DNA from 2 places in the Micromonospora aurantiaca ATCC 27029 genome. Region 2 is predicted to be linked to the other one. Evidence: riboswitches for the same ligand, from Rfam matches in the RefSeq annotation. Region 2 holds a riboswitch; the other holds the start of a gene.

Region 1 (14,163 bases), 720 kb from region 2:
GCCTCTTCCAGGTGGTCGGCCCGGAACCGCTTGTGGCAGGACTGACACTCGGTCAGCGGGTCGACGAACTCGGCGATGTGGCCGCTGGCCTCCCAGACCTTGCGGGCCAGGATGACCGCCGAGTCGAGGCCGACGACGTCGTCGCGCTGCTGCACCATGGTCCGCCACCACTGCCGGCGGACGTTCTCCTTCAGCTCGACGCCGAGCGGACCATAGTCCCACGCCGACCGGGTGCCCCCGTAGATCTCGCTGGAGGGAAAGACGAAGCCCCGGCGCTTGGCGAGGCTGGTGACGGCGTCGATACGGTCGGCTGGCATGTTTCCTCCTACGCCGGCTGGCGGTCGGCGCGGTTGAGATGGATGGAACCGGGCTGTTCGGGACAACGGTACGACCGTGTCCGTCCCGAGCCCAGCAGAATACCGGGGGCCGGTCAGCTCACCCCGCAGACCTCCACGCCGCCCGTCTGCTGGTCCGGCGCGAGCGTCACGGTCTGCGCCTCCCGCCGGCCGCCGGCGAGCGTGACGTCCACCGGCACGGTGAGCGTGGTGAGGTCGACCTCGCCCACCCGGTAGCCGGAGATCTGCGGCTCGGTCGCCACCCGGCGCTCGAACTCGCGCCGGGGCTCGCGTCGCCGGATGTCGTCGCAGAGCGTGTCGTACGCCTTGGACCACTCCCGGGCCACGAGCGCCTGGTAGTAGTCGTTCGTGACCGCCCGGCCCTGCTCACCGATCGCCTGGGCGTTGCTCACCGCCAGGCCGACCACTGCCGCCCCGCCCCCACCGCAGCAGATCAGCACTGCGAGCGCGCCCGCGCCGAGGCCGAGCCAGAGCCGGGTCCGCCCGCCCTCGGTGGGCGGGGCGGCGAACGGCGGCGCGGCGCCGGGCCCCTGCGGCGGCGCGGGCACCCCGTGTTCCGCCGGCAGCGCGGGCGGAACGGATGACGGGGGTGGCGCGGCCGGTCCGGGAGCGGTCATACGCGCCAGGGTAGTGCCCCGGCACTCAGCGATACGGACCTGCGGCGCGATCGCTGGCGACGACGACGATCTCACCCTCGGGGGCGGCGCTGGCGAGCGTCTCGTACGCCGACGGCTCGTCCACCGATCGGGCGAGCAGCGGCACGGCGGTGACCTTGACGTCGAATCCGCCGAGCGCCCGCCGGTACGCACCGACCGACTCCCACTCGGTGATCAGGACCCAGTGGTCCGGGTCGTCGAGCGCCCGCAGCAGTTCACCGCGCAGGTAGCCGGGGCGGGCGGCGAGCGCGGCCAGCGCGGCGTGCGCCGCACGGGTGAACTCATCCACCGTTTCGGCTTCCACCACGAAGCGGTTGGTGACCAGCACGGGGTTCCTCCTCGTAGAGTTTGTGGCATGCAGCGTACGCAGAGTCCTGTGCTGTCCCGGTTGGCACGGCTCAACCCGACGGCGGTGTTCCTGGCCGCGCTGGCCCTGGTGCTTGTCGGCCTTTTCGCGCCCGGCCCGGCGGGCGGCGTCCTGCTGCTCGTGCTGGCCGGCGTGCTGGTCTGGCTGATGTCGGTCACCTGGCCGGTGCAGGCCCCGGCGACCCGGATGCTCCGGCTGGTGATGCTCACCTTGTTGATCGCGGTGGCGCTGGCGAAGCTCATGGTCGGCTGACTCGGGAAAGCAGAACCGAGCTGACCTGCGCTGACATGCAATCATGCGTTTTTGACAATAGTTTTCGTTGTCGCGGACAGTTGAGCCCATGACCGTTCGTGCACCTCGCCGTATCCTGACCGCCGCAGCCGCCGCCCTGCTCGCCGCCGCCGGCCTGACCGCCTGCGCGGACGGCACAGGCGGCGCGAGCGAGCCGGGCAGGGTCGACGTGGTGGCCGCGTTCTACCCGCTCCAGTTCCTGGCCGAGCGGATCGGCGGCGACACGGTCGCGGTCAGCAACCTGACCAAGCCCGGCGCCGAGCCGCACGACCTGGAACTCAACCCGCGGCAGGTCGGCCAGGTCGTCGACGCCGACGTGGTCGTCTACCTCAGCGGCTTCCAGCCGGCGGTGGACGAGGCGGTGGAGCAGAACGGCGGCGACCGCGCGTTCGACGTGGCGGGCGTGACGCCGCTGCGGGACGCGGCCGCCGGTGGCCACGACCACGATCACGAGGGCGAGGCCGGGCACGCCGAGGAGGGCGGCGGCAAGGACCCGCACGTCTGGCTCGACCCGACCCGGCTGGCCACCATCGGCGACAAGCTCGCCGAGCGCCTCGGCAAGGCCGACCCGGACCACGCCGCCGACTACACCGCCCGCGCCGGCGCGCTGCGCACCGAGCTGACGAAGCTGGACACCGAGTACGCCGACGGCCTGCGCACCTGCCAGCGCCGGGAGATCGTCACCAGCCACACCGCGTTCGGCTACCTGACCGAGCGCTACCAGCTGGAACAGATCGGCATCAGCGGGCTCACCCCGGAGTCCGAGCCGTCCCCGAAGCGCCTCGCCGAGGTCGCCGAGGAGGCCCGGGAGCACCAGGCCGGCACGATCTTCTTCGAGACCCTGGTCAGCCCGAAGGTCGCCGAGACGATCGCGCGTGAGGTCGGGGCGAAGACGGCCGTCCTGGACCCGCTGGAGGGCCCGCCCGCCGACGGCGACTACCTCTCCGCGATGCGCACCAACCTGCAGACCCTGCGAACCGCTCTGGACTGTTCATGACCTCACCCGTGATCGAGATCGCGCACGCCACAGTCGGCTACGACGGCCGCCCGGTGCTGCGGGACGTCTCGTTGACAGTGACCGCCGGCGAGGTGGTCGCCGTGCTCGGCGCCAACGGCTCCGGCAAGTCGACGCTCGTGCGCGCCGCGCTCGGCCTGGTGCCGGTCGGCGCCGGGTCGGTCGCCCTGTTCGGCACGCCGCAGCGCCGCTTCCGGCAGTGGCACCGCATCGGGTACGTGCCGCAGCGGCTCGGCGCGGGCAGCGGAGTACCAGCCACCGTGCGCGAGGTGGTGGCGTCCGGGCGGCTGGCCCGCCGGGGCGTGCTGCGTCCGGCCGGGCGGGCGGACCGGGAGGCGGTGGCGGCGGCGCTGGACGCGGTCGGGCTCGGCGACCGGGCCGGTGACCCGGTGTCCACGCTCTCCGGCGGCCAGCAGCAGCGCACCCTGATCGCCCGCGCGCTGGCCGGCGGGCCGGAGCTGCTGGTGCTGGACGAGCCGACCGCCGGGGTGGACGCGGCCAGCCAGGAGGCGTTCGCCGGGGCGCTGCGCGCGTTCCGCGACGGCGGCGGCACGGTCGTGCTCGTCGCGCACGAGCTGGGCCCGCTGCGCCCGCTGATCAGCCGGGCCGTGGTGGTGCACCAGGGCGGGATCGCCCACGACGGCGCGGTGCCCGAACCGGCCGGCCACCACGCCGACCCGGACCACGAGCACGTGCACCCGCACTGCGACGAGGAGCCCGCCCGGCTCTGGACAGGCATCTGAGATGGATCTCTTTCAGTACGACTTCATGCTCCGCGCCCTGGTCGGCGCGCTGATCATCGGGCTGGCCGCCCCGGCGCTCGGCATCTACCTGGTGCAGCGCCGGCTGGCGTTGATCGGTGACGGGCTCGGGCACGTGGCGCTCACCGGCGTCGGCGCGGGACTGCTGCTCAACCGCTCCCCCGTGCTGGTGGCGGTGATCGCCGCGACGCTCGGCGCGGTCGTGATCGAGCTGGTCCGCGCGTACGGGCGCACCTCCGGCGACCTGGCGCTGGCGTTGCTGTTCTACGGCGGCATCGCCGGTGGCGTGATGCTGGTCGGGCTGTCCGACGCCAGCAGCGGGTCGCTCAACGCGTACCTGTTCGGGTCGCTGACCACCACCTCCCGCACCGACCTGATCACCATCGGGGTGCTCGGCGTGGTGCTGCTGGTGACCATGCTGGTGCTGCGCCCGGCGCTGTTCGCGGTCTGCCACGACGAGGAGTACGCCCGGGTGTCCGGCCTGCCGGTGCGGGCGCTGAACCTGCTCATCGCGGTCGGCACCGCGGTCACGGTGACCATCGCCATGCGGGCGGTCGGGGTGCTGCTGATCAGCGCGCTGATGGTGGTGCCGGTGGCGACCGCGCAGCAGGTGACCCGGGGCTTCCGCTCGACCATGACGGCGGCCATGGCGCTGGGCCTGTTCGCGGCCGGCACCGGGGTCTGGGTGGCCGCCACCGCCGACACCGCGCCCGGCGCGTCGGTGGTGCTCGTGGCGATCGGCTCGTTCCTGCTGGTCGCGCTGGCGGCGGCCGGTGTGCGGGCGCTGCGGCGGCGGGTGCGGGCCGACCGGGCCACGCCGCCGCCCGAGCCGGTCGAGCACGAGGTGCTGCTGCGGTGAGGCCCTGCCCGCCGGCGCAGCTGGGATTGGTTACCGTTACAGGGTGACCGGCACGAACGGGTACGACGCCTTCGAGGGTGCGGGTGACCTGCTGCGCGCGCTCTCGGCCCCGATCCGGCTCGCGATCGTCAGCGAGCTGGCCGAGGGCGAACGCTGCGTGCACGAGCTGGTCGAGAAGCTCGGCGCGCCGCAGCCGCTGGTCTCCCAGCACCTGCGGGTGCTGCGGGGCGCCGGGGTGGTGCGCGGGTCGCGGCGCGGCCGGGAGATCGCGTACGCGCTGGTCGACGACCACGTCGCGCACATCGTGGCGGACGCGGTCAGTCACGCCGGTGAAGGGTCGCACTGAGCGGGAAATCGGCCACGTGCCGACGCGCCCGCGCCGTGGGACGCTATCCGGCGTGAAGATCTACGCCGACCGTTTTCCCACCGCCGTCCGCCAGTTCCTCACCGACCTGCTCGTGGTCGTCTGGGTGTACGCGGCGATCCGCTTCGCGCTGTGGCTGCACGACGTGGTCGAGAAGCTCGCCGTACCGGGGCAGAAGCTGGAGGGGGCCGGCGGCGGACTCGCCGACAACCTGGCCGACGCCGGCGGCAAGGTCGGCCGGGTGCCGATCGTCGGCGACGAGCTGACCGCGCCGTTCACCCGGGCCGCCGACGCCGCCCGCTCGGTCGCCGAGGCGGGCCGCGACCAGCAGGAGCTGGTCGGGCAGCTCGCGCTCGGGCTGACCGTCGCGGTGCTGGTGTTCCCGCTCGGCCTGGTGCTGTTCGGCTGGCTGCCGCTGCGCCTGCGCTGGATGCGCCGGGCCGGCGCGGCGAAGGCACTGGCGGGCGTCCCGGCCGGCCGGGACCTGCTGGCGCTGCGCGCGCTGGCCGGTCAGCCGCTGTCGAAGCTGACCCGGATCGCGCCCGACGTCGCCGAGGCGTGGCGGCGCGGCGACGACGCGACCGTCGACGCGCTCGCCGCGCTGGAGCTGCGCGAACTGGGGCTGCGCGGCGGCCGGTAAGGTGTGCCGGTGCTGTACTTCCTGATCGTCGTCGCCGTGCTGCTGCTGGGGTACGCAGGCGTGCTGGTGAGTTTCGTCCGCAAGGGCCGCAAGATCCCGCCGTCGGCGTACCTGGTGCTGGCCGGCCTCAACGGCCTGATCCTGGCCGGCATCCTGGCCTGGGCGATCGCGCGCTGACCGCCCAGGCGGCCGTCCGGGTGGGACGACCGCCGGGCGGGCGGAGCGGGGTCAGCCGGCGGGCGGGATGCGACGGCGTACGTCCTGCTCGGTGGACGGCCCCGGCTCCCAGCGGGCCACCCAGGGCAGGTCGGCGGGCGGGGTGACGACACCCTCCTCCACCGAGGCGTACCGGCCGGCGACGATCCGCTTGGCGGCGGCCACGTCGACCGAGTCGGTGTTCGACCACAGGCCGGTGAACAGCTCGTCGACGCGCAGCCGCGCCTGCCGGCAGAACAGGTCGGCCAGCTCGACGTTCTCCGGGTGCGCGTCCCGCTCGGCGTAGGCCCGGACGCAGACCGCGCTCATCGCGAACAGCTCCGCGCCGATGTCGACCACCCGGCCGAGGAACGCCTGCTTGCGCTCCATCTTCCCCTGCCACCGCGACATCGCGTAGAACGTCGACCGGGCCAGCTTGCGGGAGGCCCGCTCGACGTGGCGCAGGTGCCCGGCCAGCGGCCCGAACTCCTGGTACGCCCCGGGCGTCTGCCCCTTGCCGACGGCGAGCGTGGGCAGCCACCTCGCGTAGAAGGCGCCGGCCCGCGCACCCGCCTTCGCCTTGCGGCCCAGCCCCGCGTCGGGGTCGATGATGTCGCCCGCGACGGACAGGTGCGCGTCGACCGCCTCGCGGGCGATCAGCAGGTGCATGATCTCGGTGGAGCCCTCGAAGATCCGGTTGATCCGCAGGTCGCGCAGGAGCTGCTCGACAGCGGCCGGCCGTTCCCCCCGGGCGGCGAGCGAGTCGGCCGTCTCGTAGCCGCGCCCACCGCGGATCTGGATCAGCTCGTCGGCGATCCGCCAGGCCATCTCGCTGGCGTAGAGCTTGACCAGCGCCGCCTCGATCCGGATGTCGTTGCGGTCGTCGTCGGCGAGCATGCAGGACAGGTCGAGCATGGACTCCATGCCGTACGTGGTGGCGGTGATGAAGGCCAGCTTCTTCGCCACCGCCTCGTGCTCGCCCACCGGGCGGCCCCACTGGACCCGGTCCGCCGCCCACTCGCGGGCCACGTTGAGCGCCCACTTCCCGGCGCCGACGCACATGGCAGGCAGCGAGAGCCGGCCGGTGTTCAACGTGGTCAGCGCGATCTTGAGGCCCTTGCCCTCACCGCCGATCACGTTCTCCTTCGGCACGAACACGTCGTGGAACCGGGTGAGGCTGTTCTCCAGGCCGCGCAACCCGACGAAGGAGTTGCGCCGCTCCACGGTGATGCCGTCGCTGTCGCCCTCCACCACGAACGCGGTGATGCCGCCGCGCCGCCCCTCGCCGGCCGGCACCCGGGCCATCACCACCAGCAGCGTGGCGAGCGTGCCGTTCGTGGCCCAGAGCTTCACCCCGTTGAGCCGGTAGCCGGTGCCGTCGGCGGTCGGCTCGGCGGTGGTGGCGAGCCGGGCCGGGTCGGAGCCGACGTCCGGCTCGGTGAGCAGGAACGCGGAGACCTCACCGGCGGCGAGCCGGGGCAGGAACCGTTCCTTCTGCTCGGGCGTGCCGAACATCTTCAGCGGCTGCGGCACGCCGATCGACTGGTGCGCGGAGAGCAGCGCGCTGACCGCCGGGTTCACCGAGCCGACGAGCATCAGCGCCCGGCAGTAGTGCAGGTTACTCAGCCCCAGCCCGCCGTACTTACGGTCGATCTTCATGCCGAACGTGCCGAGCCCGGCCAGGCCGTGGAACACCTCGTCGGGGATGCGCGCGTCCCGCTCGATCGCCTCGCCGTCCACCTCGGACGTCAGGTACGCGCGCAGCGAGCCGAGGAACTCGTCGGCGCGGGCCACCTCGGCCGGATCGGGGCGGGGCCACGGGTCGATCAGGTCGAGCCGGAATCGGCCGAGGAACAGTTCCTTGCCGAAGCTGGGCCGGTCCCAGGCCGACTCGCGGGCCGCCTCGGCTACCTGCCGGGCCTCCTTCTCGGAGACCTGGCCCGCCTCGGCGGGCAGCGGCCCCGCGCCGTCTGGTGACTCGGGCCGGCTGTTCTGTGTCGTGGTCACGGCTGCCTCCTCGTCGGTCCGGCTGCGTCGACGCGTTCGACGAAAACGACGCTACCCCCGGGTGTTACCCAGGGGTAGCGCTGCGTGCACGTCCGATTTGGCGGACGGTCAGTCGGTGAGCGTCTGCGGGTTGTCGTCCTCGTCGTCGATGTCGTCCTCACCCCAGTTGCGCCGGCTGAACGGCAGGATGGCCCAGAAGATCAGGAACCAGAGGCCGGTGAGCGCGCTGAGCAGGAACGCGATCGGCCGGTCCAGCACGAAGTCGGTGACCAGCAGGACCGAGCTGACCATCGCGATCAGCATGAAGAACAGGCCGCCGGTGGCCATCCGGTGGGCGAACCGGACCAGCTCCGGCTTACGCCCCTGCCGGAACAGCGCCCGGTGGAACGCGACCGGAGAAATGATCATCGCGGCGGACGCGGCGGCGGTCAGCAGCGCCACGATGTAGACGTCGCGCTGGAACTCCGTGGTCCGGCCGAACCCGTTGCTGAACGGCAGCGTCAGCAGGAAGGCGAAGAGGATCTGCACGCCGGTCTGCGCGACCCGCAGCTCCTGCAACAGATCGGCGAAGTTGCGCTGCCAGCGCTGCTTCTCGGATTCCTTGGACACTCGCGGACCTCCCCGGGAGACGGCACGGCCGGCGGGTGAACGCCCACCGGCAGGACCGCCTGTGCCCCGTACGGATGATCACGAAACCGGTTCAGGAACCGCGGCGGATCCGGCCCGCGTACCGTGCCTCCAGTTCGGCGTTGTGCTCGTCGCCGCCGGTGATGTTCGCGGACAGGTAGACCGGCGGGCGCTGCCCCGCCGCGACCAGCCGGGCCACCACCTCGGCGACGATCTGCTGGGCGAGCAGCGCCGCGGTGATCGAGGAGACCGCGCCGACCGCGCCGCCGCCCGGCAGCGGCAGCGTGGCGTCGCCGTACGGGGCGCCGTTGTCCAGCACCACGTCGGCGAAGTCGGCCAGCTTGCGGCCGGACGGGTGCCGCGAGGTCATCCGCGCCGAGTGCTGTGCCGACGTGATCGCCACCAGGCCGTGCCCGCGTTCCTTCACGATGGACGCGAACTCGACCATCGCCCCGTTCACGCCCGAGTTCGAGGCCAGCACGAACACGTCCTGCGGCCGGATCGGCGCCAGCTCGTAGAGGCGGTGCGCCACCGCCGGGTCGCGTTCCAGCTTCGGGCCGAGCACGTCGGCCGGGTCGCCGCCGATCAGCACCAGGTCACGCAGCGCGATCCGGTTGGTGGGCACCAGCCCGCCGGCCCGGCCGGCGATCTCCATGGCCAGCGCCTCGGAGTGCCCGGTGCCGAACGCGTGCACCACACCGTCGGCGCGCAGCGCCGCCGCGATCAGGTCGGCCGCGTCGGCCACGTTCTGCCGCTGCTCGGCGGCGACCCGGCCGATCGTCTCGGTCACCACCGCCAGGTACGCCTCGGCGCTCACCGTCATGCCTCCTCCGTTCCCGCGCACCGGGCGAGGATCGCCTCGGCCAGCGGGCCGGGCGCCTCGTCCGGGATCCAGTGGCTGACGCCGGACAGCGTCACGAACCGGTAGTCACCGGTGACGTGCGCGGCGCACGCCTGCGCGGCCGTCCGGCCGATCGCCACGTCCTTGTCGCTCCACACGAACGTGGTGGACACCCCGACCGGGGCGACCGCCTTCATGTCCGCACCGGTCATCGCGCGGTACCAGTTCAGCGCCGCCGTCAACGCGCCCGGCTCACGCATCGGCTCGGCGTACCGGGCCACCACGTCGGCGTCGCCCACTCCGCTCAGCAGCTTGCGCAGCGTGGCGCCGTTCCACGCCAGCAGCACCTTCTCCGCCGTACCGGGCTTGCGGAACAACGCGATGTAGGCGGACTTGACCTTCTGCCGCGGGTCGGTGGCGAGCGCGTGCCCCATCGCGGCCGGGTGCGGCACCGACACCGCGGTCAGCGTCCGCACCCGCTCCGGGTGCGCCGCCGCCAGCCCCCACGCCACGATCGCGCCCCAGTCGTGGCCGACCACGTGCGCGCATGTCACCCCGAGCGCGTCGAGCACCGCGGCCGCGTCGGCCACCAGCTCCGGAATCCGGTACGCCCCGACGTCCGCCGGACGCGCGCCGGGCGAGTAGCCGCGCTGGTCGAGCGCGTACGTGCGCAGCCCGGCGGCGTGCAGCGCGGGCGTGACCGCGTCCCACTCACCGGAGTGCTGCGGAAAGCCGTGCAGCAACAGGACCGGGTCACCGTCCTCGGGGCCGCCGGCGCGTACCTCGAACGTCAGTCCCCGCGCATCCACCAGCATGATCGCCACCATACCGACACTCGCCCTGCTGGGCCGGGGCCCGTGGTCGGTGCTAGCGTCTGCGACGAGACAACTTCACATCCGACAGGGGAGCGCACAGCGCTGAGAGTGCGGGCCGGTGCCCGCAGACCCTCGAACCTGATCTGGGTAATGCCAGCGCAGGGAGTTCGGTCGACCTCCAGCCGCGTCGCCGTCCGGTGACCACCGGGCGCGGCGTGCGTCTTCTCCTGGTTCACCTCGACGAACTGGGAGCCAACCGTGAACCACACCGACAGCAACCGCTGGCGTACCGTCGACATCGTCGTCGCCTCGGTCATCGCCGTCGCCTTCGGCGTCGTCTTCTGGGCCTGGGGCCTGCTCTGGAGCGCCACCGACGCGGCGTTCGCGTTCTTCCCGCCGGCACAGGCCGTGCTCTACGGCGTCTGGCTGATCCCGGCGGTGCTCGCCGGCCTGATCATCCGCAAGCCGGGCGCCGCGCTGTACTGCGAGACGGTGGCCGCGATCATCTCGGCCCTGCTGGGCAGCCAGTGGGCGAGCATCGTGATCCTCCAGGGCCTGATGCAGGGCATCGGCGCCGAGCTGGCCTTCGCCGCGTTCCGGTACCGCTCGTTCCGACTGCCGGTGGCGGTGCTGGCCGGCGCGCTGACCGGCCTCGGCGCGGCGATCTTCGACTTCGTCTACTGGAACAAGGCGTTCGACTTCGCCTCCTACCGCCTCCCGTACGCGCTGATCACGATCGTCAGCGCCACGATCGTCGCCGGTTTCGGCGCGCACGTCCTCACCCGCGCGCTGGCGAACACCGGCGTCCTGGACCGCTTCCCCGCCGGCCGCGACCGAGCCCTGGTCTGACGCCTCCATCGTGTCGATCATGAAGTTGGCGGCCGTTTCGGCACCCGTCATCGCCGTCAACCTCATGATCGACGGAGAAGAGGGGGTGGGTGGGCGGTGAGCGGGGTGGTGCTGCGGGGGTTCGGGTGGCGGCACGGGGGACGGAAACGCTGGGCTCTGCGCGGGGTGGATCTGCGCGTGGAGAGCGGCGAGCGGGTGCTGCTGCTCGGACCCTCCGGCGCCGGTAAGAGCACGCTGCTGGCCGCGCTGGCCGGGCTGCTGCCGGAGGACTCCGGCGAGCAGGAGGGCACCGTCGAGATCGACGGGCTGGACCCGCGCAAGGCCCGCGAGCGCGTCGGCATCGTCTTCCAGGACCCGGAGACCCAGCTCGTGATGGCCCGCTCCGGCGACGACGTGGCGTTCGGGCTGGAGAACCGTGGCGTACCCGCCGGGGAGATCTGGCCCCGCGTCGACGAGGCGCTGCACCGGGTCGGCTTCCCGTACGACAGGGACCGCCCCACCGCAGCGCTCAGCGGCGGCGAGCAGCAGCGGCTGGCGCTGGCCGGCACGCTCGCGCTGCGTCCCGGGCTGCTGCTGCTCGACGAGCCCACCGCCAACCTCGACCCGGCCGGTGCCACCCTGATCCGCCGGGCCGTCGCGAACGCGCTCGACCCGGACACCACGATGGTCCTGGTCGAGCACCGGGTCACCGAGGCACTGCCGCTGGTCGACCGCGTCGTGGTGCTGGAACCCGGCGGCGGGGTGCGCGCCGACGGGCCGCCCGAGGCGGTCTTCGCCGCGCACGGCGACGCGCTGGCCACCGCCGGGGTCTGGGTACCCGGCCACGTCGCGCCACCCCGGCACGCCACCACGCCGCCCGGCGACGTGCTGCTCACCGCGGAGCGGCTCGGCCTGCCGCCCCGGCTCGACCCCACCGATCTCCGGGTACGCGCCGGCGAGGCGCTCGCCGTCCTCGGCCCCAACGGCGCCGGCAAGTCCACACTGGCGCTGCTCCTGGGCGGCCTGCTGAAGCCCGGCACGGGCGCCGTCACCGCGTCGGCGGCACTCGCCGGGCGGGACGCGCGTACTCCCCCGCACCGCTGGCGGGCACCCGCGCTGGTACGCCGGATCGGTTCGGTGTTCCAGGACCCGGAACACCAGTTCGTCACCGCCACGGTCCGCGACGAGCTGGCGCTCGGCCCGCGCCGCACCGGCCGGCCCGAGTCGGCGGTGACCGCCACCGTCGACGAGCTGCTGCACCGGTTGCGGCTGGACCGGCTGGCCGGCGCCAACCCGTACACCCTCTCCGGTGGGGAGGCGCGGCGGCTGAGTGTGGCGACGGCCCTGGCCACCGCGCCCCGCCTGCTGATCTGCGACGAGCCCACGTTCGGCCAGGACCGGCGGACCTGGCTGGAGCTGGTCGACCTGCTCGCCGAGCTGCGCGACGCCGGGCACGGCGTGGTCGCGGTGACCCACGACGAGGACTTCGTCGCCGCGCTGGCCGACACGACGCTCACCCTGCACCGCTCCCCCGCCGGGGTGGCCACGTGATCGGCCTCGAACCGGTCGCCGCACCCGGCGCCCCGCTGGCCCGGCGCAACCCGGTGGCGAAGCTGGCCGCCGCTGTGGTCTTCACGCTGATCCTGGTGGCGACGCTCGACCCGGTGGCCCCGGCCATCGCCATCGCCGTCGAACTCGCGGTGCTGCCGCTGTTCGGGGTCCGCTATCGGGTGCTGGCCCGCCGGGCCTGGCCGCTGCTCGCCGGCGCCGTCGGCATCCTGATCACGCTGGTGCTCTTCGCGGCCGACCGCTCCGGCCGGGTGCTGGTCGAGGCCGGTCCGGTCCTGGTCACCGAGGGCGTTCTCGTCACCGCGCTGGGCCTGGTGCTGCGGATGCTCGCCGTGGCGCTGCCCGGCATCGTCGTGTTCGCCACCACCGACCCGACGGACCTGGCGGACGCGTTGATCCAGAACGCGAAGACGCCCGCCCGGTTCGCCATCGGGGCGCTCGCCGCGTTCCGGATGGTGCCGCTGCTGGAACAGGAGTGGCGGATGATCAGCATGGCCCGCCGGGCCCGCGGCGTGGACGCCGGCCGCAACCCGGTGGCGAAGCTGCGGCTGTTCGCGTCCACCGCGTTCACGCTGCTGGTGGGCGCGATCCGGCGGGGTACCCGGCTGGCCGTGGCGATGGACGCCCGGGGCTTCGACGCGGGTACGCCGCGCACCGTGGCCCGCCCGCAGCGCTTCACCCGCGCCGACGCCCTGCTCGTGGCGGGCGCCGCGCTGCTGGCCGGCGGTGCCCTGGCCACAAGCATCGCCCTGGGCACCTTCCGCCCCTTGATCGGCTGACCCCGGGCCCGCCCCGCCTCCCCGTCCCCGCCCACCCTCACCCTGCCCACCCTCGCCCTGTTGATCATGAAGTTGACGGCACCGGTTGCCCGTTTTGTCGCCGCCAACTTCATGATCGACACGGCTGGAGTGGATCTTGGTACGGGATGGCGCCTCTAGGGGCCGGAATCGTCCAAGATCTCCGGGGGGACGCCCGGGCAGGCCCCCGATGAGGGGCCTGCCCGGTGAGCGGCTGGCCGGGAAGGGCTGTCGGTCAGCTGCGGCGGAAGGCGTAGAACCGGGTCTGGCCGGCGCGCTGACTACGCCCGGTGAACCGGGCCTGCCGCCCTGCCGGTGGGCCGGACCGGGGCGGCGTCGCGGATGCGCCCGGCAGCACCGGGATCTCCGGGGAATCCGAGGGCGACACCGAGTCCGGGGACACGGCGGACGCCACCGGCTCCGTGGGGAGCACCACCGCGGGTGGCGTCACCGTGAGCGCGTCGAGCTTCGGCGGGGTCACCTGCGGCGACGACTGCTTGCGGGACTTCTTCGGATTGCGCTTCGCGGGCATTCGCGGGCCTCCTGTCGTGCGGGCGCGCCGACCGGGACGCGCCGAGCGGGGGCTCCGGTGCGTTCCGATCACGACAGACACCGCGACCGACGGTGGCGGGAAGGAATGCGGACGCCCGGAGCAGGACGGGTCCACGGCACTGGCGGCGGTGGACCGGGCTCGGAGGTGGGGCGTCACTTACGCATGCGGCAACGCTATCCCGCCGCCCGGAAACCCGCACCCGATTTACCGGGAGAGAACGCGAACGCGCCCGCGCGAGACGCACGGCCACCCGGCGATCACGCCCTGTTGACGTCCCCGCCCGCTCCCCCGGCGACCGCGATACGGTCGCAGAACGGCAGCACGAACGAGAGGTGGCGGTACGCATGGCAGAGCAGGCGACGGCGCAGATCGGGGTCACCGGTCTGGCGGTGATGGGCCGCAACCTGGCCCGGAACCTGGCCCGCAACGGCTTCGCCGTGGCGGTGCACAACCGGTCGCCGGAACGTACCCGCAGCCTGGTCGCCGAGCACGGTGACGAGGGCACGTTCGTGCCGTCGGAGTCGCTCGCGGACTTCGTCGGCTCGCTGGAGCGGCCCCGCGCGGTGATCGTGATGGTGAAGGCCGGCGCGCCCACCGACGCGGTGATCGACGAACTGGTCCC
Region 2 (14,163 bases):
GCCCACGTCGGCCAGCCGCCGGGCCAGCACGGGATCGTCCGAGGTGTACGGCAGCACGGTGAACCCGTCCGCCACCAGTTCCTCGGCGGCGCGCAGCAACTCCACCCCGTCGGGCAGGAGCGTGCGCTCGTCGCCGATCACCTCCAGCTTCACCCAGTCCGTGTCGAACGCCTCCCGGGCCAGGTGCGCCGTCTTCACCGCCTCCACGGCGGTGCGGCAGCCGGCCGTGTTCGGCAGCAGCCGTACGCCGCAGCGCTCCACCAGGTCGAGCAGGCCGCCCGACCTGCCGGGCGTGGTGTCCACCCGGCGCAGCGCCAACGTCACCAGCTCGGTGCCGGAGGCGCGGATCGCCTGCTCCAGCACGTGCAGGTTGGCCGCGCCGCCGGTGCCGAGGATGAGCCGGGAGCCGAACGCGACCCCGCCGATCTCCAGTGTGGACATCCGCTCACCCGCCCTGGGTGGCGCTGAGTACCTCGACCCGGTCGCCGTCGCGCAGCACGCTCGCCGACCAGCCGCCGCGTGGCACCACCTCGCCGTTGACCGCTACGGCGAGCCCGCGCTCCCGGTCGGTGACGGTGCGGACCACCTCGGCGACGGTGACGCCCTCGGGCAGCGTCCGGCCGGTGCCGTTGACGATCAGTTCCACGTGCGCTCCTTCCCGAAGCGGTCCGGGGTGAAGGGGGCGAGCGCGGGATCCGGCTCGCCGGTGACGATCAGCTCGGTGACCAGGTCGGCGGTGACCGGGGTGAGCACGATGCCGTGCCTGTGGTGCCCGGTCGCCGCGAGCACGCCCGACTGCCCGGGGAGCGGCCCGATGATCGGCGCGTTGTCGGGCGTACCGGGGCGCAGCCCGGCAACGGCCTCCACCAGCTCGTACTCGACGAGTTCCGGCACCAGCTCGGCGGCGGCGCGCAGCAGTGTCAGCACGCCACCGGCGGTGACCTCGGTGTCCGCGCGCTCCTCCACAGTCGCCCCGACCACGACCTCACCGCTGTCCCGGGGCACCAGGTAGACCGGCTCGCTGTCCGCGTACCCCCGGATCACGTGCCGGAAGCCCGGCGGACCGCCACCCGGCGCGCGCAGCCGCAGCACCTGGCCCTTGACCGGCCGGACCGGCAGGCCGGTCAGCGCCGCCGCGCCGCAGCCGGCCGCGACCACAGTGACCTGGGCGTCCACCTCGGACAGCGCGCCGACGCGGGCCGGGCGCAGCTCCACGCCGGCGCGCTCCACGGCCGTCCGCAACGCGGCGACCAGCCGTCGCGGATCCACTTGGTGGTCGCCGGGGGCCACCGCGCCGCCACGCACGCGCGGTGCCAGCGCCGGCTCGCGGTCGCGCAGCTCCGAGGGGCGCAGCGGCGTGATCGGCAGTCCCAGACCCCGTTGGTACGACCACAGCCGCCCCGCCTCGGCCAGGTCGTCGGCGGTGAGCCCGACCACGAGCGTGCCCTCGGTGCGGTAGCCGATGTCGACGCCGCTCGCCCCGGCCAGCTCGGCCGCGAAGCCGGGCCAGCGGGCGGCGGACCCGATGAGAAGCGCTGTGAGTTCGTGCTCACCGAAGTACGCCTCCGCGACCGGCGACAGCATCCCGGCGGCCACCGACGAGGCGCCCGACCCGGGCCGGTCGTCGTGCACCACCACGCGCAGTCCGCGCTGCGCGCACCGCCACGCGATCGCGAGTCCCACCGGCCCGGCGCCCACCACCGCCACGTCGGTAAGGAAGGGCCCCTGTTAACGCCTCCGGTAGAGGAAGGGCCCCCTTTTAACACGTCAGCGCCCGCAGCAGCTCGGCGGTGGCGTGCGCGGGATCGGCAGCCAGGCTGAGCGCGCCGACCACCGCCACCCCGTACGCCCCGGCGGCCCGCAGCGCCGGCACGCTCGCGGCGGTCACCCCGCCGATCGCGATCACCGGAACGCTGACCGCCTCGGCGACCGCGCGTATCCCCTCGGGGCCGATCGGGTCCGGCAGGCCGGACTTGGTGGTGGTGACGTGGCACGGGCCCACGCCCAGGTAGCTCGCGCCCGCATCCACGGCCGTACGGGCGCCCACCGGCTCCCGGGCGGTCGCGCCGAGCACCGCGTCCGGGCCGAGCACGCGGCGCGCGGCTGCGACCGGCAGATCGTCCGCGCCGACGTGGCCCCCGGCGGCGTCCACCGCGAGCGCCACGTGCAGCCGGTCGTTGACCAGGCACTGTGCCCCGTACGGCCGGCACGCCTCGGTCACCCGGCACGCCAGCTCGTACGCCTCCCGGTCGGTGGCGTCGTCCTCCACGCGCACCTGCACGACGAGGTCGGCGCCCGCCACGGGCAGGGCGGCACGCAGCACGGCGAGCGGGTCACGCCCCGGCCGGGTGTCGGTGATGAGATGCAGTCGTCCCAGGGACAGCACGGCAACGCTCCTCCCTGCGCCGGCATTACCCGGATCAGGTTCGACGGTCGGGGGCTCCCAGCCCCCCTCTCAGCCCGGTCCGCACCGGGCTCCCGTGGGTCACTTGCGGCCTACCGTACGACGCCTCCCGCCCGTACGGAACCCCGGGTGAGGTTTTTCCCAGGAACCGTTCACATGCCGTACCGGGGCAACAGGTGACCGTCTCGTCACGACACGCTGCCGGGATGTCCGTTCCCGCCCGTGTCCCGCGCCGCCTGGCGATCCTGCCGTTCCGGGGCAGCCGTGCCGTCTCCGAAGGACTGCTCACCTGGACGATGCTGCGCGGGCCGACGTGGATCCGCCTGCTGCCGGACGTGTACGTGCACCGGGACGGACACCGCGCCGACGACCACCGGATGTGGTGCGAGGCGGTGGCGTTGCGCCTGCCGCCGGGTGCCGCACTGGCGGGACGCAGCGCCGCCTGGTTGTTCGGCACGGACGTGCTCAGCCGCGACGCGCCGGTCACCGTGCTGCTGCCGAGCCCGGCCCGCATGCGTCCTCATCCACGGCTGCTGGTGACCCGGTCGCCCCTGCCCGAGTCGGACCGCACCCGGTTCGCGGGGCTGCCGGTCACGACCCCGCTGCGTACCGCGTTCGACCTGGGCCGGCAGGGCTCACTCGCCGAGGCGCTGGTCGCCGTCGACGCGCTGCTGCGTCGCCGGGTCGTGAAGCTGCCCGTCCTGCGGGCCTACGCCGCCGACCGGCCGGGTTGGCCGGGCGCTCCGCTGCTGCGCGAGGTACTGACGATGGCCGAGCCGTTGAGCGAGTCCCCGATGGAGACGCGGCTGCGGCTGCTCCTCCTCGACGCCGGTCTCGGCCCGCTGACCGCCCAGCACGAGGTGCGCGCCGGCGGACGCTTCGTGGCCCGGGTGGACCTGGCCTGGCCGGCTCTCCGCCTCGCGGTCGAGTACGACGGCGACCACCACCGGGAACGGGCTCACTTCCGGCGGGACGTGGCGCGCCTGAACGCGCTCCGCGCGGCCGGGTGGGTCGTGCTCCGGTTCACCGTCGACGACGTGCTACGCCGGCCCGACGCCACTGTCGCCCTGGTGCGCCAGGCCCTGGCAGAACGTCGCGCCGCCGCGGCAAACCACTGATCCGCACCCGCCGCCCGCCGAACCCCGCCGCGCCCCCGCAGCCCGCAGCCCGCAGCCCGCAGCCCGCAGCTACGAGTCTCGCCCCGCCGCGCCACCGGCCCGGCCACCGCCACCCGCCGCCTGGCCGAGCCGGACCGAGGCGGGCCGAGCCGGGCCAAGCCGGGCCGGGCCGGGCCGCCCGAGACACCACGGGCGTCAGGAGGCCGCCCGCAGACACCTATGGCGTTCCACTCGCGACTGAAACTGGCGACAAGTGGAACGCCATGGGTGTCTCGAGGCCCTCTTGACACCCATACCGTTCCACCCATCGTGAGCGCTGCCTCTGAGTGGAACGCCATGGGTGCCTCCGCGCGGCGGGCGGGCCCCGGTGGGCGCACGCCCGCCGCGCGGGGCAAGCCCCGACGCCGCACGCCGACGAGCGGGCGCACCTGCGACGCGCGGGCGGAACGAACACGGGTGGACCAAACGCGCGGGCGGACCCGACGCGCGAGCGGGCCCAACGCGCGGGCGAGTGCGTCGGCACCGGCAGGGACGATCAGAGGATGGCGTCCAAGGCGGTCAGGTCGTCGTCGGACGGCTGCCACGTCCCGGCTTCGGCATTGGCCTTCACCTGGTCGGGAGTGGTCGCGCCGGCGATCACCGACGTCACGGCGGGACGGGCCGCCAGGCCGCCGATCGCCACCTGGAGCATGCTGATTCCGCGCTCGGCCGCGTACGCCTCGATCGCCTCGATGACGTCCCAGCGCGCGGCGGCCAGCCGCTCGGCGTACCGGCCGCCACCGGCCAGGCGGCTGCCCGCCGGGGGCGCCTCGCCGCGCTTGTACTTGCCGGTGAGCAGCCCGTTGGCGAGCGGGAAGAACGGCAGCATGCCGAGGCCGAACCGCTCGCAGGCGGGGATCACCTCGTCCTCCACCCCGCGCTCCACCAGCGAGTAGTGGTTCTGCGCGGAGATGAACCGGGTACGCCCCTGCGACGACGCGGTCCAGTCGGCGTCGGCGATCTGCCACCCGGCGAAGTTGGAGTTGCCGAGGTAGCGCACCTTGCCGGCGGTCACCAGGTCGTCCAGCGCGGCGAGCGTCTCGTCGATCGGGGTGCCCGGGTCGGGCTCGTGCATCTGGTACAGGTCGATGTGGTCGGTGCCGAGCCGGCACAGCGACGCCTCGACCGCGCGGGCGATGTAGCGGCGGGCGCCCCGGGCGCCGTGGTCCGGCCCGTTCGCGCCGTTCATGTCCATGCCGAACTTGGTGGCCACCACCACGTCGTCGCGGCGGCCCTTGAGCGCCTGGCCGAGCAGTTCCTCGGAGGCACCCTGCGGCTCGCCGTAGATGTCGGCGGTGTCGAAGAAGTTGATCCCGGCATCGAGCGCGGCGTCCACCACCGCCCGGGTGCCGTCGAGGTCGAGTTTGCGGCCGAAGTTGTTGCAGCCGATACCGACAACTGACACCACGAGCCCGGAGTCGCCCAGCCGGCGATAGGTCATCTCACTCACGAGATCCACCCTATGCCCGCTGCCCGGGTGTCATCCGGGCAGCGGCAGCACCTGGTCGGCCAGCGTCCGGGCGGCACCGATCGTCGCCGCCAGTTCCTCAGGGGTACGCCCCACCGCGCCCAGCAGCGCCTGCGCCCGCTCGGCGAAGTCCGGCGGCGCACCGGGCAGGCGCCCGGCGGAGACGATCATGCCCTTCTCGTTGACCAGCCACCGCCCGGCCCGGCCGTGCAGCGCGTGGACCAGCACGCCGACCACCCGGAACAGGCAGCCCGCCACGTAGCCGGCGTCACCCCCTGCGGCGCCCTTCGCGGCGCCGTCGAGCAGCAGCCCGGTCTCCCAGCCACCGGCGACCAGCGCGGCGCCGAGCGCGGGCGGGTAGTCGACGGTCTCGGCCCGCAGCGCGGTCAGCTCACCGGTCGGGTCGCCGAGCACCCGCCCGAGCGCCACCTCCCCGGCGTACGCGTGCGAGTAGAAACCGAGCGGATGCCCGGCCTGCGCCTCGACCGTGTAGCGGCCGGCCCGGCAGTCCGCCCAGACCCGGTGCACCCGGTCCAGGTCGCGGTAGATCCAGTCCACCGCCGCCCCGCCGACGCGCAGCCAGCCGCCCCCGTCGACCCACGGTCCCCAGCCACCCGGGGCGGTGAGGTCCACCGGCCCGTCGGCGATCGAGGCGGCCACCGCGCGCAGCCCGGCCAGGTCCGGCGCGCCCCGGTAGTAGAGGCCCACGTCCCAGTCGGAGTCGGGCCGGTGGTCGCCGCGGGCCCGGCTGCCGCCGAGCGCCACCGCGACCACGCCGTCCACCGCGCACAGCCGGTCGGCCAGGTCCCTGTCGATCACCCCACGTCCCAGACCGGCTCCGGCGTCTCCACCACGTCGCCGTCGCCCCGGAACAGCACGAACCGGTCGAAGGTACGGGTGAACCACCTGTCGTGCGTCACCGCGACCACAGTCCCCTCGAACGCGGTCAGCCCGGCCTCCAGCGCCTCGGCCGAGGCCAGGTCGAGGTTGTCGGTGGGCTCGTCGAGCAGCAGCAGCGTCGCCCCGGACAGCTCCAGCAGCAGCACCAGGAACCGCGCCTGCTGCCCGCCGGAGAGCGTGCCGAACCGCTGGTCGCCCTGGCCGGCCAGCTCGTACCGGGACAGCGCCGCCATCGCGGCGTGCCGGTCCATGCCGGCCCGGTGGTCGTCGCCGCGCCACAGCACCTCGACGAGCGTCTTGCCCATCAGCTCCGGCCGGTCGTGGGTCTGCGAGAAGTGCCCGGGCCGGACCCGTGCGCCGAGGCGGACCACGCCGCCGTGGGCGACAGGTGCGAGCGCGGCGGCGCCGTCCACAGGCGTGTTGCCCGGCTCCGGGTCGGTGCCGCCCCGGGCCAGCAGCCGCAGGAAGTGAGACTTGCCGGTGCCGTTCGCGCCCAGCACCGCGACCCGGTCGCCGTACCAGAGTTCCAGGTCGAACGGGTACGTCAGGCCGTCCAGCTCCAACTGCTCGGCGATCACCGCGCGCTTGCCGGTCCGCCCGCCGGTCAGGCGCATCCGGATGTCCTGGTCCTTCGGGGGTACGGGCGGCGGCCCGGCCTCCTCGAACTTGCGCAACCGGGTCTGCGCGGCCTGGTAGCGGGAGGCCATCCCGTCGTTGTACGCGGCCTTCTGCTTGTACATCAGCATCAGCTCGCGCAGCTTCTGGTGCTCCTCGTCCCAGCGCTTGCGCAGCTCGTCGAGGCGGGCGTGCCGGGCCACCCGTGCCTCGTGCCAGCTCGCGAAGCCGCCCGGGTGCACCCAGGCGCTGCCGCCCTCCACCGCGACGACCCGGTCGGCGGTCTGCGCCAGCAGTTCCCGGTCGTGCGAGACGTAGAGCACGGACTTGCCCGACTCGCGCAGGCGCGCCTCCAGCCAGCGTTTGCCGGGTACGTCGAGGAAGTTGTCCGGCTCGTCGAGCAGCAGCACCTCGTCGGGGCCGCGCAGCAGCAGTTCCAGCGCGAAGCGCTTCTGCTGGCCGCCGGACAGCGTGCGGACCGGCCGTTCCCGGGCGCTGTCCCAGGGCAGGTCGAGCACGATGGTGGCGACGGTGTCGAAGAGGACCTCGGCGTCGTACCCGCCGGTCTCGCCCCAGGCGGCGAGCGCCTCAGCGTACGCGAGCTGGGTCTTGGCGGCGGCGGAGCTGTACTTGCCGCGGACCTCGGCCGCCCGCATGGCCGCCTCGGTCTCGGCGAGCCGCCGCCCGGCGTCGCGCAGCGCCGGCGGCGCCAGCGACAGGGCGAGGTCGGCGAGCGTGGACTCGTCGCCGATCATGCCGATGAACTGCCGCATCACGCCCAGCCCACCGGAGCGGGCGACAGCGCCGGTCTTCACCGGCAGGTCACCGGCGACCATCCGCAGCAGCGTGGTCTTGCCGGCGCCGTTCGGGCCGACCAGCGCCACCTTGGCACCCTCACCGACCCGGAACGACACGTCGCTGAACAGCTCACGCCCGTCCGGGAGGATGTGCCCTACTCCTGCCACGTCCACGTATCCCACGCGGGCATCCTGCCCGAGCCGGGTCGGTGGACGACACCGGATTACCGGGTGACCCGCAGCACCCGGTAGCCCTTCTGGCTGGCGTGCCGCTCGACCGACCAGCCCTGCTCGACCAGCCAGCGGTGCAGCGAGTCGCCGCCGAGGTGCCGGGCGACGACCAGCCAGGCCACGCCGTCCGGGGCGAGGCGGGGCAGCCAGCGCAGCAGCAGGCCGTGCAGTTCCGGCTTGCCGATGTGGATCGGCGGGTTGGACCAGATCTGGCTGAAGGTGACGTCGTCCGGCAGTTCGTCCGGCGCGACGGCGCGTACCCGGTCGGCGGCACCGACCCTTGCCGCGTTGGCGGTGGTGAGGGCGCGGGCGCGCTCGTTGACGTCCACGGCCCAGACGGTGGCCTTCGGCGCGACAGTGGCGAGGACGCAGGTGATCGGGCCGAAGCCACAGCCGATGTCGAGCAGCGCACCGGTGACGTCGGCGGATGGCAGGTCGGCCTTGCGCAGCAGCACGGCGGTGCCCGGGTCGAGCCGGTCGGCGGAGAAGACGCCGCCGGCCGAGGCGAGCGTGTAGTCGCGCCCGGCGACTGTGAACTCGACCTCGCGGGGGCGGGCCGGGGTCGAGGGCTCAGCTGTGAAGTAGTGGTCGCCGGTCACGCCCGCATTCTCGCACCGGGCCGCAGGGGTTCCGGCGACGGTGTCACGGGCGGGGTCGCACGCCACTCCGCCAGAATTTCCCGATATTACCCCTGAAAGGGACAATCAGCCCTACTCTATGCCACATGGTGTACCGGTACGAGTCCGATGAGGACGCCTTCCTGGAGTACCCGAAGCCCGGGTCGGCCCCGAACGGGCCCGCAGCCACGCCTCCGCCCGCGGGTCCGTCACGCTCCCGCTTCCCCACGCCGTCGCTGCCCCCGCCGCCGCGCCCGCAAGCGGCGCTGCCGCCGACCGGCGCGGCCGAGCAGGCCGACCCCGGCGGGCAGGCGGTGGCGGACGACGCCCGCGCACCCGTTCCCGCGCCACCGGCCCCGGCGCCGACACCGGGACGGCCTGCCCCACCACGGGAGCCCTCCCCGGTGCCGCAGCCCGCGCCGCCCATGCCGGCACCCGTACCGGCGGCGGCGAACCGGCCGACGGTGCCGATCCCGGCCAGCCCCACGGCCCGCGCCGCCGACGTCTCCGAACTGCCCCGGACCCGGCGCGCCGAACGCCGCGGCGGCGGCCGGTTCTGGCAGACGCTCGTCGGCGGCGCCGCCGTACTGCTCCTGCTCTCGCTCACCGGGCTCGCCGTCGCGGCCCTGCTCGACGAACGCACCACCACGCCGCCGGCGGGCCAGCCGACCCCGCAGCCGACCGAGTCGAGCACACCGTCCGGCGGCACCGACCTGGACTCCCGGGACACCGACCAGGCGTCGCTCACCGCCAAGGAGGTCTTCCCGACCAAGGACCTGGTGGTCACCGACGGGAAACCGGCCTACCGGGTGCTGAAGACCCAGGCCAGCACGAAGTGCCAGGTCGCGGCCACCGGCGAGATCGCCGACCTGCTGGTCCGGCTCGGCTGCAACCAGGTGGTGCGGGGCACGCTCCGCTCCCCCGACGGCGACCACCTGATCACCGCCGGTCTGTTCAACCTCACCGACGTGGCCACCGCCCAGCGGGTACGCGACCGCATCCGGCCGCTGCTCGACGCGCGCCAGGGACGGTTCCGTGGCATGGCGGCGGGCGACGACACCGACGCGGTGGAGAAGGCCGCGGCCCGGGTCGCCTGGCAGGTACGCGGACACTACGTCGCCTTCTGCCTGGTCACCCGCGCCGACGGGGAACGCATCCCGAGCGACGACGCGACCGCCCGCGAGATCATGTACGACCTGGTCGAACTGCACCTCAACCGGGGTGTGCTGGAGCGTCGCGCGGCGGCCGGCACGGCCGGGCAGCCCGACGCCGACTCGGCCGAGGACAGCGCCGGTCAGCGGGGCACGGACTGAGCCTGGCTCAGCCCTCGGCCACCGGCACCCGCAACCGGCGGGTCTCCTCGGCGCGGCGGGCGTACTCGGCCGGGTCGCCCGGGTAGCCCACAGCGACCAGGGCGAGGCCGTGCGCGGGCGCCACAGTCACCTCGCTGGAGCGCTCGCGGCGCGTCAGCAGGCCGGCCGGCCACTGGACCGGCCGCCGCCCGTCGCCCGCCACCAGCATCGCCCCGACCAGGCTGCGCACCATGTTCTGGCAGAACGCGTCGGCCTGCACTGTGGCGACCAGGATCCCGTCCGGGTCGCGCCGCCAGTCCAGCCGGGTCACCTCGCGCAGCGTGGTGGCGTTCTCCTTGCGCCGGCAGTACGCGGCGAAGTCGTGCTCGCCCACCAGCCCGGCGGCGGCGGCGTTCAGGGCCGCCAGGTCCAGCGGCTTCGGCCAGGCCAGGGTGTCCCCGCGGCGCAGCGGCTCGGCGCCCCACGGGGCGTCGGTGACCCGGTACTCGTAGCGCCGGAACGTGGCCGAGAACCGGGCGTCGAAGTCGGCGGGCACCTCGGTCATCGCGCGTACCCGGACGTCCGGGGGCAGGAGCCGGGCCAGCCGGCGCAGCAACCGGCCCTCGTGCTCCCGCCACACGGGAGTCGGCAGGTCGAGGTGGCAGACCTGCCCGGTGGCGTGCACCCCGGCGTCGGTACGCCCGGCCACTGTCAGGCCGGTCGCCGTGCCCGCGCCGAGCACCAGGTCCAGCGTCTGCATGAGCACGCCGGCCACTGTGCGCCGGGCCGGCTGGGGCGCCCAGCCGGAGAAGTCGGTGCCGTCGTACGAGACGTCCAGCCGCAGCCGGGTCCGCTCGTCCACCTCGTACCTCCTGTCGACGGCGACGGGCCCGGCACCCCCGAGGGGATGCCGGGCCCGGTCGAGCCTGATGTCAGGCCTTGTCGTTCTCGGTGGCCTCGTCGCTGTCCTCACGGGCGGCGGCGGTGTCACCCGACGCGGAGACCGGCGCCTCGGCGTCCTGGTCACCGGCGCTGGAGCGCGGGGTCTCCTCGGCCGGGGCCAGGGCCTCGACCTTGTCCTGCTGGGCGGCCTTGCGGGCGGCGGTCTTCTTGTTCGCCTTCGGCTCGGCGACCTGAAGCTCCTCCACCAGCTCGATGATCGCCATCGGAGCGGCGTCACCCTTGCGCGGACCGGTCTTCACGATCCGGGTGTAGCCACCGTTGCGGTTGGCGTACCGGGGCGCGATCTGGTCGAACAGGGCGTAGACCACGTCCTTGTCCTTGACGACGCCCAGCACGCGGCGGCGCGAGGCGAGGTCGCCACGCTTGGCCTTGGTGATGAGCTGCTCGGCCAGCGGACGCAGCCGCCGGGCCTTCGTCTCGGTGGTCTGGATCTTGCCGTGCTGGAACAGCGCGGTGGCCAGGTTGGCCAGCATCAGCCGCTCGTGCGCGGGGCTGCCGCCGAGGCGGGGGCCCTTGGTGGGCGTGGGCATGCTTGGTGCTCCTCAGGTGTGGCGGCAGCGCGGACTAGAGCTGCTCGGTCTCGCGGTAGTCGTCGGTGTCGTAGTCCGCCTCGCCGAAGGCGTCCACGACGTGCGCCGGGTCGAAGTTCGGAGCCGAGTCCTTCAGCCCCAGGCCCATCCCGGCGAGCTTCATCTTGACCTCGTCGATCGACTTCTGACCGAAGTTGCGGATGTCGAGGAGGTCGGCCTCGGTACGCCCGATGAGCTCACCAACGGAGTTGATGCCCTCGCGCTTGAGGCAGTTGTAGGAGCGGACGGTGAGGTCCAGCTCCTCGATCGGCAGGGCCAGGTCCGCCGCCAGCTGGGCGTCCTGCGGGGACGGCCCGATGTCGATGCCCTCGGCGGTCTCGTCCAGCTCCCGGGCCAGCCCGAACAGCTCCACCAGCGTCGAACCGGCCGAGGCCAGCGCGGTACGCGGGCCCATCGACGGCTTGGTCTCGACGTCGATGATGAGCCGGTCGAAGTCGGTCCGCTGCTCGACACGGGTCGCCTCGACCCGGTACGTCACCTTGAGCACCGGCGAGTAGATCGAGTCGACCGGGATCCGGCCGATCTCGGCGCCCGCCTGCTTGTTCTGCGCCGCGGTGACGTAGCCGCGACCCCGCTCGACGGTCAGCTCCATGTCGAGCCGGCCCTTGCCGTTGAGGGTGGCGAGCTTCAGGTCCGGGTTGTGCACCGAGACACCGGCCGGGGGCTGGATGTCACCGGCGGTCACGTCGCCCGGGCCCTGCTTGCGCAGGTACATGCTGACCGGCTCGTCGTGCTCGGAGCTGACGCACAGCTCCTTGATGTTCATGACGAGCTCGACCACGTCCTCCTTGACGCCGGGGATCGTGGTGAACTCGTGCAGCACACCGTCGATCTTGATCGAGGTGACCGCCGCACCCGGGATCGAGGACAGCAGCGTACGCCGCAGCGAGTTGCCCAGCGTGTAGCCGAAGCCGGGCTCCAGCGGCTCGATGGTGAACCGGGAGCGGGTCTCGTTGATCGACTCTTCGGAGAGAGACGGTCGCTGGCTGATGAGCATCTTTTCTCTTCTCTTCCGGGGCGCCCGCTATTTGACGCCCACGACACAACTGTTCCGGTGGCCCGCCCCGGAGGACGGGCCACCGCAACGAGCCCTTACTTGGAGTAGAGCTCGACGATCAGCTGCTCCTGGACCTGGGTGTCGATCACCTGGCGGGCCGGGAGCGAGTGCACGAGGATCTTCATCTGGCTCGGGATCGCCTCCAGCCACGCCGGAACGGTCCGCGAGCCGGCCTCACCCTGCGCCACGAGGAACGGGGTGAGCTCCTTGCTCTTGGCACGCACCTCGATGATGTCGTGCTCCTTGACGCGGTACGACGGGATGTCGACCTTCTTGCCGTTCACCGTGAAGTGGCCGTGCTTGACCAGCTGACGGGCCATGTCCCGGGACTTGGCGTAGCCGGCCCGGTAGACCACGTTGTCCAGCCGCGACTCGAGGATCTGCAGCAGGACCTCGCCGGTCTTGGCCTCCTTGCTCACGGCCTCTTCGTAGTAGCCGCGGAACTGCTTCTCCAGCACGCCGTAGACACGACGGGCCTTCTGCTTCTCACGGAGCTGGAGCAGGTACTCCGTCTCCTTCGTGCGGCCGCGGCCGTGCTGCCCGGGCGGGAACGGCCGGGACTCGAACGGGCACTTCGGACCATCGCACTTGCTGCCCTTGAGGAACAGCTTCATCTTCTCCCGCCGGCAACGGCGGCAGTCAGCACCGGTGTAACGAGCCATCTCTCTCTAACCTCTCAGACCCGGCGACGCTTCGGCGGACGGCACCCGTTGTGCGGCTGCGGCGTGACGTCGGAGATCTGCCCGACCTCGAGACCGACTGCCTGCAGCGAACGGATGGCGGTCTCCCGGCCGGAGCCGGGGCCCTTGACGAACACGTCGACCTTGCGCATGCCGTGCTCCATCGCGCGGCGCGCGGCGGCCTCGGCGGCGAGCTGCGCGGCGAACGGAGTCGACTTGCGGGAGCCCTTGAAGCCCACCTGGCCGGAGGAGGCCCAGGAGATGACCGCACCGGTCGGGTCCGTGATGGACACGATGGTGTTGTTGAAGGTGCTCTTGATGTGCGCCTGCCCGTGGGCGACGTTCTTGCGTTCCTTGCGCCGGACCTTCTTGACGGCGGCTCCGGCACGAGCCTTCGGTGGCATAAGTCTGTGCGCTCCTAGTTACTTCTTGCCGGGCTTCTTCTTGCCGGCCACGGTCCGCTTCGGGCCCTTCCGGGTCCGCGCGTTGGTCTTGGTGCGCTGGCCACGCACGGGCAGACCGCGGCGGTGCCGGATACCGGCGTAGCAGCCGATCTCGACCTTGCGGCGGATGTCAGCGGCGACCTCGCGGCGCAGGTCGCCTTCAACCTTGTAGTTGCCCTCGATGTGGTTCCGGAGCTCGACGAGCTCCTCGTCCGTGAGGTCCCGAACGCGCTTGTCCGGCGAGATGCCGGTCGCGGCGAGCGTCTCCAGGGCGCGGGTGCGACCGACCCCGAAGATGTAGGTGAGCGCGATCTCCATCCGCTTCTCGCGGGGGAGATCCACGCCGACTAGACGTGCCATGTGCGGGCGTACTCCTCGTGATGTTGTGGCGGAGGTGTGGACCCGTCCCACCCCGCTACCGGCCGTCCCTGTCCTTCCGGCGTCAAGAACGCCGGCGACCGGGATCGGTCGCTGCCCGAGCGGGCCCCGGCCTCCGACCGGGGGTCAACCACGAGGGGGTACGCGCTGCGCATCCGACCGCGGCTGGGACGAGCTGATGATGTGTGGGGCGTCAGCCCTGGCGCTGCTTGTGGCGCGGGTCGGTGCAGATGACCATGACCCGGCCGTGCCGGCGGATCACCCGGCACTTGTTGCAGATCCTCTTGACGCTCGGCTTGACCTTCACGGTTGCCTTACTTCCCATCTGGCCCGGACCCGCGACACAGCGCGACCCGGACGTCGAAGACGGACACGGAAACGTCCCGGCCGCCGTCAGGCTTACTTGTAGCGGTAGACGATGCGCCCGCGGGTCAGGTCGTACGGCGAGAGTTCGACGACGACCCGGTCCTCCGGCAGGATGCGGATGTAGTGCTGCCGCATCTTGCCGCTGATGTGAGCCAGCACCTTGTGACCGTTCGCGAGCTCCACCCGGAACATGGCGTTCGGCAGG

Evidence for each region. A riboswitch is a leader RNA that binds a small molecule or an ion and turns the genes downstream of it on or off. The one in region 2 is predicted to bind thiamine pyrophosphate.
Region 1: another riboswitch for thiamine pyrophosphate. It lies ahead of MICAU_RS24070 (ECF transporter S component); the one in region 2 lies ahead of thiE (thiamine phosphate synthase).

The regions. Positions count from the first base shown of each region.
Region 1 covers NC_014391.1:5,438,234-5,452,396, forward strand. Annotated here, with positions in the region: gene MICAU_RS24005 (glycine--tRNA ligase) at 1-317, opposite strand, end outside; gene MICAU_RS24010 (hypothetical protein) at 431-904, opposite strand; gene MICAU_RS24015 (antibiotic biosynthesis monooxygenase family protein) at 999-1,340, opposite strand; gene MICAU_RS24020 (DUF6703 family protein) at 1,368-1,631, shown strand; gene MICAU_RS24025 (metal ABC transporter substrate-binding protein) at 1,720-2,667, shown strand; gene MICAU_RS24030 (metal ABC transporter ATP-binding protein) at 2,664-3,428, shown strand; gene MICAU_RS24035 (metal ABC transporter permease) at 3,430-4,305, shown strand; gene MICAU_RS24040 (ArsR/SmtB family transcription factor) at 4,349-4,651, shown strand; gene MICAU_RS24045 (hypothetical protein) at 4,704-5,309, shown strand; gene MICAU_RS32760 (hypothetical protein) at 5,319-5,486, shown strand; gene MICAU_RS24050 (acyl-CoA dehydrogenase family protein) at 5,538-7,511, opposite strand; gene MICAU_RS24055 (DUF6328 family protein) at 7,620-8,120, opposite strand; gene MICAU_RS24060 (sugar isomerase domain-containing protein) at 8,212-8,961, opposite strand; gene MICAU_RS24065 (alpha/beta fold hydrolase) at 8,958-9,794, opposite strand; TPP riboswitch at 9,871-9,977, shown strand; gene MICAU_RS24070 (ECF transporter S component) at 10,053-10,643, shown strand; gene MICAU_RS24075 (ABC transporter ATP-binding protein) at 10,740-12,173, shown strand; gene MICAU_RS24080 (energy-coupling factor transporter transmembrane component T family protein) at 12,170-12,970, shown strand; gene MICAU_RS24085 (hypothetical protein) at 13,224-13,520, opposite strand; gene gnd (NADP-dependent phosphogluconate dehydrogenase) at 13,886-14,163, shown strand, end outside.
Region 2 covers NC_014391.1:6,155,639-6,169,801, forward strand. Annotated here, with positions in the region: gene MICAU_RS27350 (thiazole synthase) at 1-441, opposite strand, end outside; gene thiS (sulfur carrier protein ThiS) at 446-646, opposite strand; gene thiO (glycine oxidase ThiO) at 637-1,707, opposite strand; gene thiE (thiamine phosphate synthase) at 1,760-2,386, opposite strand; TPP riboswitch at 2,381-2,492, opposite strand; gene MICAU_RS27370 (DUF559 domain-containing protein) at 2,611-3,522, shown strand; gene MICAU_RS27375 (aldo/keto reductase) at 4,058-5,020, opposite strand; gene MICAU_RS27380 (nucleotidyltransferase family protein) at 5,042-5,848, opposite strand; gene MICAU_RS27385 (ABC-F family ATP-binding cassette domain-containing protein) at 5,845-7,524, opposite strand; gene MICAU_RS27390 (class I SAM-dependent methyltransferase) at 7,566-8,171, opposite strand; gene MICAU_RS27400 (hypothetical protein) at 8,297-9,502, shown strand; gene truA (tRNA pseudouridine(38-40) synthase TruA) at 9,510-10,343, opposite strand; gene rplQ (50S ribosomal protein L17) at 10,414-10,974, opposite strand; gene MICAU_RS27415 (DNA-directed RNA polymerase subunit alpha) at 11,009-12,031, opposite strand; gene rpsD (30S ribosomal protein S4) at 12,127-12,753, opposite strand; gene rpsK (30S ribosomal protein S11) at 12,768-13,175, opposite strand; gene rpsM (30S ribosomal protein S13) at 13,194-13,574, opposite strand; gene rpmJ (50S ribosomal protein L36) at 13,786-13,899, opposite strand; gene infA (translation initiation factor IF-1) at 13,992-14,163, opposite strand, start outside.